2 regions of the Heyndrickxia vini genome follow, and region 2 is predicted to be linked to the other one. Evidence: riboswitches for the same ligand, from Rfam matches in the RefSeq annotation. Region 2 holds a riboswitch; the other holds the start of a gene.

Region 1 (4,921 bases), 1.8 Mb from region 2:
CCAATTGTTCATCATTAACGACGACTAGGCCAGCAACAACATCACTATGGCCGCCAAGATATTTTGTAGCACTATGAAGGACAATATCTGCACCTAAGTCCAATGGATTTTGCCAGTAAGGGGTGCTAAAGGTATTATCGACAATGAGTTTTAGTCCTTTGTCTTTTGCAATCCCGCTTATTGCACGAATATCAGTAATTTTTAACAAAGGATTTGTCGGTGTTTCGACGTATATAGCTTTCGTATTAGGTCGGACGGCATTTTTTACTGCATCTAAATCACTTGTGTCTACAAACGTCACTTCAAGATTGAAACGGTTTAAAACCTTTGTCATCACACGGAACGTCCCACCGTACACATCATCCGTTGCAATAATATGATCGCCTGATGAGAATAAATTCATCACAGCCGTTATCGCGGCCATCCCAGATCCGAACGCAAAGCCACGGGTACCATTTTCAATATCGGCAATCAATTTTTCCAATGATTCACGAGTTGGATTTCCCGTTCTTGAATATTCATATTTAAAATTACCTACTCCCTCTTGTTTGTACGTACTGACTTGATAGATAGGGGTCGAAACAGCTCCTGTATATGGATCACGGCTAATGCCGCCATGAATAAATTTTGTTTTCTTCTTCATCTTTTTTCTCACCTTTCATTGAATTGATATATCCCGCTACTTATATATCGCTCACTGCTATCGGGAAAAATGGTCACGATATTCGTTCCAGGTTTTGCTTGCCTCGCTTCTCTTAAGCATGCTTCTAAAGCAGCTCCTGAAGAACTTCCGACTAAAAGCCCCTCTTTTCGTGCAATCTCTGCTAAGCGAAAAAACGCATCCTCATCTGAGATCGTGTGAATCTCATCGAAATATTCCCGATCAATAAATGGCGGCAAAAATTCCATTCCTATCCCTTCTGTCCGATGCGAACCAGACTCCCCGCCATTTAAAATGGAACCTTCTGGCTCAACGATTACCGTTTTGATCTGTGGAAGCTTTTCTTTTAAAAAGCGGGAAGTTCCCATAAACGTTCCACCAGAACCCGCCCCCGCAACAAACACATCTATCTTTCCATCAAGAGCTTCGTAGATCTCTGGTCCTAAACTTTCATAATACGTATCTGGATTAGCGGAATTTTGAAATTGTCCTGGGTAATATGAATTAGGAATTTCTATTAAAAGCTCCTTCGCCTTCTCAATGGCACCTTGCATGCCCATATCCGTAGGTGTATTTACGACTGTTGCACCAAGTGCCCGCATAAGTGTTTGCTTTTCGATACTAAATTTTTGAGGTGTCACGAAAACCGCCTTTACCCCGAACTTGATAGCAGCCATCGCAAGGCCGACCCCCGTGTTACCAGCTGTCGGCTCAATAATGGTTCCACCCTTCTGCAGCTTCCCTTCATCTAATGCTCGTTTCAATAAATATTGACCTAAGCGATCTTTGACACTGCCTCCTGGATTAAAATATTCCAGCTTTGCAAATAAACGAACATTTTTCGGAAGTGAATAAGAAGTAATTTCAACTAACGGTGTATTTCCAATCAATTCACTGATATGCTTTGCATATTTCATTGCCTATCCCTCTTTTAGCCAATCATTCATTTTATTTAAGCTTTAGGTGCAATTACTGAATCTATTATTCTACTTTTTCGCCATTTATTAACCAGACAAATGGATTTAATTTCGTGAATGAGACGGAAAAGCCATTTTGATTAAAAATATCCTGTAAAACTGAAATTGTTGTATAGTACTCTCTTTCTAAATCTTCCGCCAATCGAAGGAAGTTTTTTCGCTTTGCATCTTGAATCATTTCCATCTTGGCATTCAAAGTTGCAAATACGGTATCGGCAAAAACAATTCTCCCACCATTATTTAACAACGTACTATATTTTTTAATCGCTTTCGCTTTCTCCTCATCTGTTAAGTGATGGAAAGCGTAAGTACTCACAAAAGTATCGATAGACTCTGATATCTTTGGAAATTCTAAAAAATCCCCATCCAAAATTTTTACGTATGGTATCTTTTTGCGAGCGATCTTTCGCATCCCTTCAGAAGGCTCCATACCATATACATTTAATCCTCTATTTAATAACTTCGCCGTTAAGTTTCCTGTTCCCACACCGAACTCAACAACGGTTCCGGAAGCATGTTCGGCGACTTTCGTTAATATTTCATCATAATGGATAAACACATCTTCATATTCCGGATCATTTCCGGAAACTGTATTGTCATAAGAAAGGGACCATTCATCAAAAAGCTCATTAAATTCTCTGCCCAAACTTAATTCCCTCATTTCCTATAAAATAACTATGAATTAACTTTAGCACGGAATAGGTGAAAGTGCAATTACTTGGATAAAAAATGGGCAATCATCCATAATGGGGGTCGTTTTCACTGGAATGGGATTATTACTATTTAAAAAGATTTTTTCAAAAGAGAGGGTAAAAAATGCCGGGGACATTGTCTCTCATCCTTTTCGGAGTACTATGAAAAGTCTATCAATTGATGTTTGTGAGCTCCAAGCTGACAAAATATAAGTCATTGGACATCACAAATGCGGAATGAGTGTAGAACATAACATTAAAATAATTAAAAAACATCCTTTATTATCAGATGATATTCCAGTGCAAGGTCTAGTTATCGATCCGGAAACAGGAAAATTAGATCTTGTTGTTGATGGATATAATAACTAACTAACCATTCCCTGCCTTGTGCAGGGAAATTTCCTTTTACTACTTATCTTTAAATACAATTCCTTGCAAAATATATTCAAAATAATGTTTAATGTTGGATTTCCGCTTTTTGATTATTTGAAACATATGCAGGAGCTCGAGTAATTGTGTGCGGCTTAGATGAGTAACCAAAACATTTATGATTGTTTCAGTATTCACCTCGAATAATTCTCCATCTTTTGTTCTAATCTTTAATCCCGATAATGGAGTAATATACATTTTTAACAAACCTTTTAATTGATTTAAACTAATTCGGACACTCGTATAATCCGTCGATGTATCCGTGTTAATCGAGGGTTTTTCCATTATAATCCTCCATTCTTAATAATGTTAAATAAGAATAGAAATAAAAAAACTATTCCTAAATAAGAAATAGCCAATAAAAATCTTTTCATGACTATTCGGTGGCTCGGCGATCATCATTCCTTAGAACCTTAGACCCGTAGCTTTGCGTCCCTAACTTTCGCAAGGTTTGCCATTATCGTAGTGTTGATATTTTGAAATTTTTAATACTATTCATTTTATTACTGTCCATAAATTTTATCAACAAATATTCATATTTTTCGACATTTATACATATTTCTGTCGAAAATTATTTGATAATTTTCAATTTTTAAGACAGTTATATTACTATATACTTATATTAAAACACTGGACGAGGGACCTATCCATGAAAAAAACTGCACAAATTGTGTTAATTTCTGTTTCAATCCTATTTTCCACTGGACAAGCTGTTATTACCCAGCATTTTCAATTTAGTGACATGATTGACGCTGTTATTGCGACTGTTATTGCCTGGTTTGTTGGTTGGCAGTATGATAAACTACAATACTTTGCAACACAAAAAAGAGAAAATGAAGCTTGTTACCGAAAATTAATTGATTGGTTGCCAAATCCGCTTTTCATTCATGACAATGAAATAATTATCTACGCAAATGAAGCGGCAATTTCAATGTTGAAAGCTACATCAAAACGTCAAATCATTTCTAAATCCATATACGATTTTATTGATAAGGAATATATTGATAGAGTAATTGAAAGGGTGCACCAAGTTAAGAAGAATGGGATGCCTCTTCCTAATATTGAACACAAATTGATTCGATTTGATGGGCAAACGATATTTTTTGATGCAACATCAGTATTATTGCGATATGAAGGAAAAGATGTCATTTTATCTATTGGTAAAGATGTAACCGATCAAAAAAAGCAAACCGATTCTCTCCTTCAAAAGTCGGAAAAACTAGCCATTGTCGGTCAAATGGCTGCTGGAATTGCACACGAAATTCGTAATCCACTTACCTCTATAAAAGGGTTCATTCAATTATTCCGTTCAAATACTTATCAAAAGGAGTATTATGACCTTGTACTAACTGAACTGGATCGAATTAATATTATTTTAGGTGAATTCCTTGTCCTGGCCAAACCTTCTGTAGTCGTATTTAAAGAAAATGATGTAAGAACATTAATCGAAGATGTTGTTACATTAATCAATACACAATCAATATTAAATAATGTTCAAATAAACGTTGATATGAATGAAAGTATACCCCGAATTTCTTGCGAAGAAACCCAACTAAAACAAGTCTTAATCAATATCTTAAAAAATGCCATCGAGGCAATGCCGAATGGTGGATTGATTGAAATCAAGGTCCAGGAAAAGCAAAAAGGGAAGCTCTCAATTTGTATTATTGATCAAGGAATCGGCATTCCTAAAGATCGTATTTCTACATTAGGGGAGCCGTTTTACACTACGAAGGAAAAAGGGACAGGGCTAGGACTTATGACATGCTATAGAATCATCGAAAGCCATAACGGAACCTTTCATATATCAAGTGAACTAAATAAAGGGACGACCGTGGAGATTACAATACCAACAATCAACCAGCCATATATACCGATAATGATTCAATAAGCGAAACAACTTATACTGTTGCTTTGCTTTTCTTTTGCATATATAAAAATAAATTAGCAATCCATTTCGACAACAAGAGTACAATTATATACCCTAAAAACAAATGAAAATAATTCATTCCTTTCATTAGAACAAGAAGATCCATTGCAACAAATATCGGTTTAATAATAAAAGATAAAATTAAACTAAGTCCTATGGAGCAAAGATAATAATTTTTCTTTTCGTTAATCGACCATTGGTAAACAAGCATAAATAACACCGGGATAAGAGC
Region 2 (4,921 bases):
CTGCTTTTTGTAGCTTTGCTTGTTTTTTTTCCTGTTATGCCGTTTGCACTTGTTGCAGGGATAATAGGTTCTGTATTTGGTGTTTGGTTGGGAGCCATCATTTCTTTATGCGGCAGTGTTTTCGGATCAATGATTATGTTCTTTATGGCAAGATACGGATTCCAGCAATGGGTACAAAAAGTACTTGATAAATATCCGAAGGCGAGAGAATATGAAAGTATTTTTCAAAAAAATGCATTTCTCGGCATTCTGCTTTTACGTTTGGCTCCAATAATACCGGCACCATTACTGAATGTACTTTGTGGTGTCAGTGTGATTAGGTGGCCAATTTTCTTTATAGCCACCTTAATAGGAAAGTTTCCCGCAATTATTATTTTTACGTTTGCGGGTAGTTTATTTGCTAATAATAAGTTACTGTCAATCGCAATTTACGGGGCTTATTTTGTCATCATTACAGTCATCGCAACTATTCATATCCAAAAAAGAAAAATACAAGTGTAAATGGGGAGGTTCTATGATTGTTGCCAGTCAAGTCCTTAATATTGTGTAAAATCCTATACAATGTTTTCAACCTGTTATGATATTTGGGGTTAATCCTTCCCCTTTACATTTTTTGAGCGAAACTTCCATGCGTCTTTTACTCCATATCCAGTCAAGGGTGTCAAAGGTGGTTTTCCTTTGATAGCCTTGACTGGATATGGAATAATCCAAGAATGGAAGTTACCTTAAAAATGAAACATAGCTATCTCTTAATAGATTTTTGTTTTGAATATACGGTCTCTTGATAATGCATTAAAACAGCTCCAACTAAACGAAAAGCAGACTGTGTATTTGGAAAGATACGGATAACTCTTTCTCTTCGACGTACTTCTTGGTTTAAACGTTCAAGAGAATTTGTACTACGAATGTGGCATCGTATATCTTCCGGGTACTCCATGTATTGAATGGTATCTTCGAACCCTTCATCTAAAATAGAGAGTGCCTGTTTATACTTAGAATTTTCACCAAACTGATCCATCAGCTCCTCTTTACATTTCCGGGTGTCTTCGATAGTGACCGCTTCAAAAATACGCTTTATCATCATTCGAATATCGGCGGAGTCTTTTTAGGTAGTCTTTCAATGATATTTCGTTTAAAATGTACGTTACACCTTTGCCAGCTAGTTCCAATGAATTCTCGTTGAATGGCTTTTTGTAGTCCTTGATGAGCATCTGAAATCACTAACTTTGGAGATTGAAGACCTCGTGATTTAAGTTGTTTAAAAAAATGGCTCCAACTCTCAAAACTTTCAGCGTGATCTACACTTAGACCAAGTATTTCACGCTTTTTGTGATCCGTAATAGCTGTGGCAATATAAACAGCTTTAGAGACTACACGGTTATGTTCTCTAACTTTTATATACATTGCATCCAAAAAAACAAATGGATAGTATGTTATATTTAAAGGCCGTTTGGCCCAATCATTGACGATAGGATCAAGCTTCTGAGTAAGGGAAGAAACGAATGACTTCGAGATATTTTCGCCACAAAGTTGTTCTACTATGTGCGTAACCTTACGGGTAGAAACCCCATTGATAACCATCTCCAGCATAGAGAGAACTAAAGCCTGGTCGCACCGAGAATATTTTTCAAAAACGGAAGATGAAAACTCCCCATTTCGAGTTCTAGGCACTCTTAGTTTTATTTTACCGATACTCATGGTTAGTTCTCTTTCATAGTAGCCATTGCGGTAATCTAGACGTTCAGGAGAGCGTTCATAAGCGTCCGCATGTAAATAATCATCTCTTTCCTTTTCCATGTACTCATTTAAAACTAAAACAATCGCTGATTTAATAACTGCGTCAATATTGGAATTCAAAACAGATTCTTTTAAAAGATCCATATCTAGGTTAAACTGTAATTGGGTCATTTTATATTCCTCTTTTCATTGTTTATCGTCGTTGAAAACATTGTTTCCAAGAGGGATTAAAATGACTCTTTTCTTTTTACACAATTATATGGACTTAATCTTGTTGCCTTTCATTGTTTGGCAGCATTAAATATCATCGACGCAGTCATATCGTTTATTGGTCTAAAATTAGATTTGATACAAGAGGCAAACCCGTTAATGGGCTATATTTACAATCAACACCCATTCTTGTTCTTACTAGTGAAATTGTCGTTTTCCTTCCTATTATATAGTTTTCTTTATGCAAACAAAATACCTACAAAAAACATAGTGAAATACACGACGTATACGGCCGTTGTAGTCTATTCATTTGTTTTTTCACTTCATATATATTGGATTGTAAAAATATAAAAAGCGTTCATCTGAATGAACGCTTTTATTTATGATTATTTAATTTCCATTTATTAAATTCTAAAAACTCACGGAATTCATCTTTCGATACACCTGAATTCATTGCTTCCCGGACGAGAAGTTCCCAGTCTGAGTCAAGTTCGATTGCATCAGTCGCTTCGATTTCCTCATGTAATAAGGAATTAACGGAAATTCCTAAAACAGCAGCAATTTTTTCAAGAAATTGAACAGAAGGATTGGATTGGATATTTCGCTCAATGGAGCTTAAATATGATTTTGCAACTCCAGCCTTTTCTGCAAGTTCTGATAAAGATAATTGTTTTTGAAGTCGAAAATTTTTAATACGTTGACCAATCATACACATCTCACCTTCCTTCGATTTATTATAACATATAGCGAAGGAATTGTTTCATATTTAGAACAAAAAAAACGTGCACGATATGAACTATGTATCAATTTTTAAAATTTAACCTCCAGTTTATTTTTTGAAAAGTATTCTTTAATATCGGAAATACTCATCCCCATGTCAATTGCATCCAAAATTAAGTTCACCCATTCTTGATCTAACGACAATCCATCAACCTTTTGATTTTCCATTTTTATCCCCCTAAAATACGATAGTATTTAGGTAGTCCAGCCACCATAGCTGGGACAAAGGGTTTCTCTATGTCCCAATCCTTAGATCTGTGACTTTGCGTCCCCATTTTTCAATAGGTTTGCCCTTTTCTGATAAGAATTGCTTTCATTTTTACTATTACTTATAGTCTACTCCCTACAAATGTGAGTATATAGGATTAGAAAATAAGATACTCGTATAATTTGTCGATGTCGAAAATGCGTTTATTTGCGGCGTATGGAATAAAAAAATTGTAGAAAATCAAATAATTTTGTATTTTGATGTAAATAAAAGTCGATTAACTAGATTTTTTAGGTAGTTTTAAAGACTATTACTCATAAAAATAATACTCGAAAGTAATATATTTTGTCGAAAATCACATAAAGTTGTTGAAATGTTTTTTGAGATTATTCTGTTTATTTATAAAAACGTCTTTTTGAGAATGTCTCTAATCATCTATGGGCGGTGTATTTCTGTTGTTTAGTCAATTTAACCAATAATTCGCGTTCTTCTTTTGTTAGGGGGTTTTTCTGAACCGCTTTGGCATTTTCTCTAATTTGCTCAATATTGCTGGCACCGGTAATCACAGAAGCTACAGAACTATTCGATAAATTGTATTGTAGAGCAAGTTCAGTCATATTGCGGTTTCCCATCAATAATTTATTTTTGATTTCTTTCATTATTTCAACTAATTCATGATACGAATAATCTAAATACCCTTTGTCCGAAATCTTTTCAAAGCTTCTTTCACTTAATATCCCTTTCGCAACAGGTCCTCTAGTCACAGCACTAACAGCGTGTTCTTTTAAAAGAGGGAGTATGTCTTCCTCTGGACGACGATCTAATAAACTATATTGGACCATAACACTTACAATACTCGATTTTTGCACGTATTCACGGATGACATTTGGGCGAATGGAGGAGATGCCGTAATATCTGATTAATCCTTCCTTTTTGAGTTCTTCGAATGCTTCGATAGTTTCATCAATAGGATCCTCAATTGTGCCACCGTGCAATTGATATAAATCGATATAATCCGTCTGCAGACGGTGAAGACTATTTTTCACCGCTTCTTTAATATAAGCTTTGGAAGGATCCCAATTCCAACTTGTTTTATCATCAGTCCAGCAATTTCCTACCTTTGTTGCAATAATGACTTGATCACGAACAGATTTTAATGATTTTCCAACAATTTCTTCATTTAATCCAAAGTCATATAAATCGGCAGTATCAAAATAATTAATTCCTTCATCAATAGCTGCTTTCACAATCTCCTTTGCGGTTCGTTCATTGGTCCCTAAGGACATACAACCGAGCCCTAACTCTGATACAAATAATTCGGAAGTTCCTAATTGATTTTTATTCATGAAAAATTAGTCCTTTCTTTCACTAGTAGAACTTATTCTATCGAAAAAAAGTGCGGAAAACCACTAATTGTTACTGTCCTGTTTTTTTTATCCAATCACTAACATACTTATGCTTTTTCGCATAAAATTTAAGACTCTCTCTAATTTCCCAAGCTTTACCGCTCAAAATTACCCCTTTTGGTTGAATATAAATCTTCATTCGTATCCGCTCCTTGAAGAATTTTCGGTAGATTTTTTCGCATTTTTCTTTTTGTGTTAAAATGTATGAATAATGTCCAAGATTAGAACAGGGAGCAGATAAAATGCATAAATTCACCGAAAAAACATTGAAGACCGAAAAAATATTTGAAGGAAAAGTGGTTCATTTACAAGTTGATGAAGTTGAACTTCCAAACGGAAAAACATCAAAACGTGAAATCATTAAACATCCAGGAGCAGTTGCTGTCCTAGCTGTCACCAATCAAAATAAAATTATTTTAGTTGAACAATTTCGAAAACCAATGGATAAGGCAATAATTGAGATTCCTGCTGGTAAATTAGAGCCGGGAGAGGAGCCGATTATCACTGCAGCAAGAGAATTAGAAGAAGAAACAGGCTATGAGTGTGAAGCTTTAGAACACATCATCTCCTTTTACACAGC

The links. A riboswitch is a leader RNA that binds a small molecule or an ion and turns the genes downstream of it on or off. The one in region 2 is predicted to bind cyclic di-GMP.
Region 1: it holds a riboswitch for cyclic di-GMP, as region 2 does, so the genes downstream of both, I5776_RS17595 (hypothetical protein) here and I5776_RS08760 (anti-repressor SinI family protein) in region 2, are expected to answer to the same signal.

Annotation. Positions count from the first base shown of each region.
Region 1 is NZ_CP065425.1:3,509,785-3,514,705, forward strand. Features, by position in the region: gene I5776_RS17580 (bifunctional cystathionine gamma-lyase/homocysteine desulfhydrase) at 1-643, opposite strand, end outside; gene I5776_RS17585 (PLP-dependent cysteine synthase family protein) at 652-1,578, opposite strand; gene I5776_RS17590 (class I SAM-dependent DNA methyltransferase) at 1,643-2,284, opposite strand; partial or broken gene I5776_RS21480 (carbonic anhydrase) at 2,448-2,699, shown strand; gene I5776_RS17595 (hypothetical protein) at 2,739-3,044, opposite strand; cyclic di-GMP riboswitch class I at 3,139-3,225, opposite strand; gene I5776_RS17600 (ATP-binding protein) at 3,409-4,650, shown strand; gene I5776_RS17605 (CBO0543 family protein) at 4,661-4,921, opposite strand, start outside.
Region 2 is NZ_CP065425.1:1,756,517-1,761,437, forward strand. Features, by position in the region: gene I5776_RS08740 (TVP38/TMEM64 family protein) at 1-501, shown strand, start outside; partial or broken gene I5776_RS08745 (IS256 family transposase) at 743-1,908, opposite strand; gene I5776_RS08750 (DUF5658 family protein) at 2,026-2,298, shown strand; gene I5776_RS08755 (helix-turn-helix domain-containing protein) at 2,324-2,656, opposite strand; gene I5776_RS08760 (anti-repressor SinI family protein) at 2,758-2,895, opposite strand; cyclic di-GMP riboswitch class I at 2,923-3,029, opposite strand; gene I5776_RS08765 (aldo/keto reductase) at 3,367-4,281, opposite strand; gene mciZ (Z-ring formation inhibitor MciZ) at 4,352-4,480, opposite strand; gene I5776_RS08775 (NUDIX hydrolase) at 4,584-4,921, shown strand, end outside.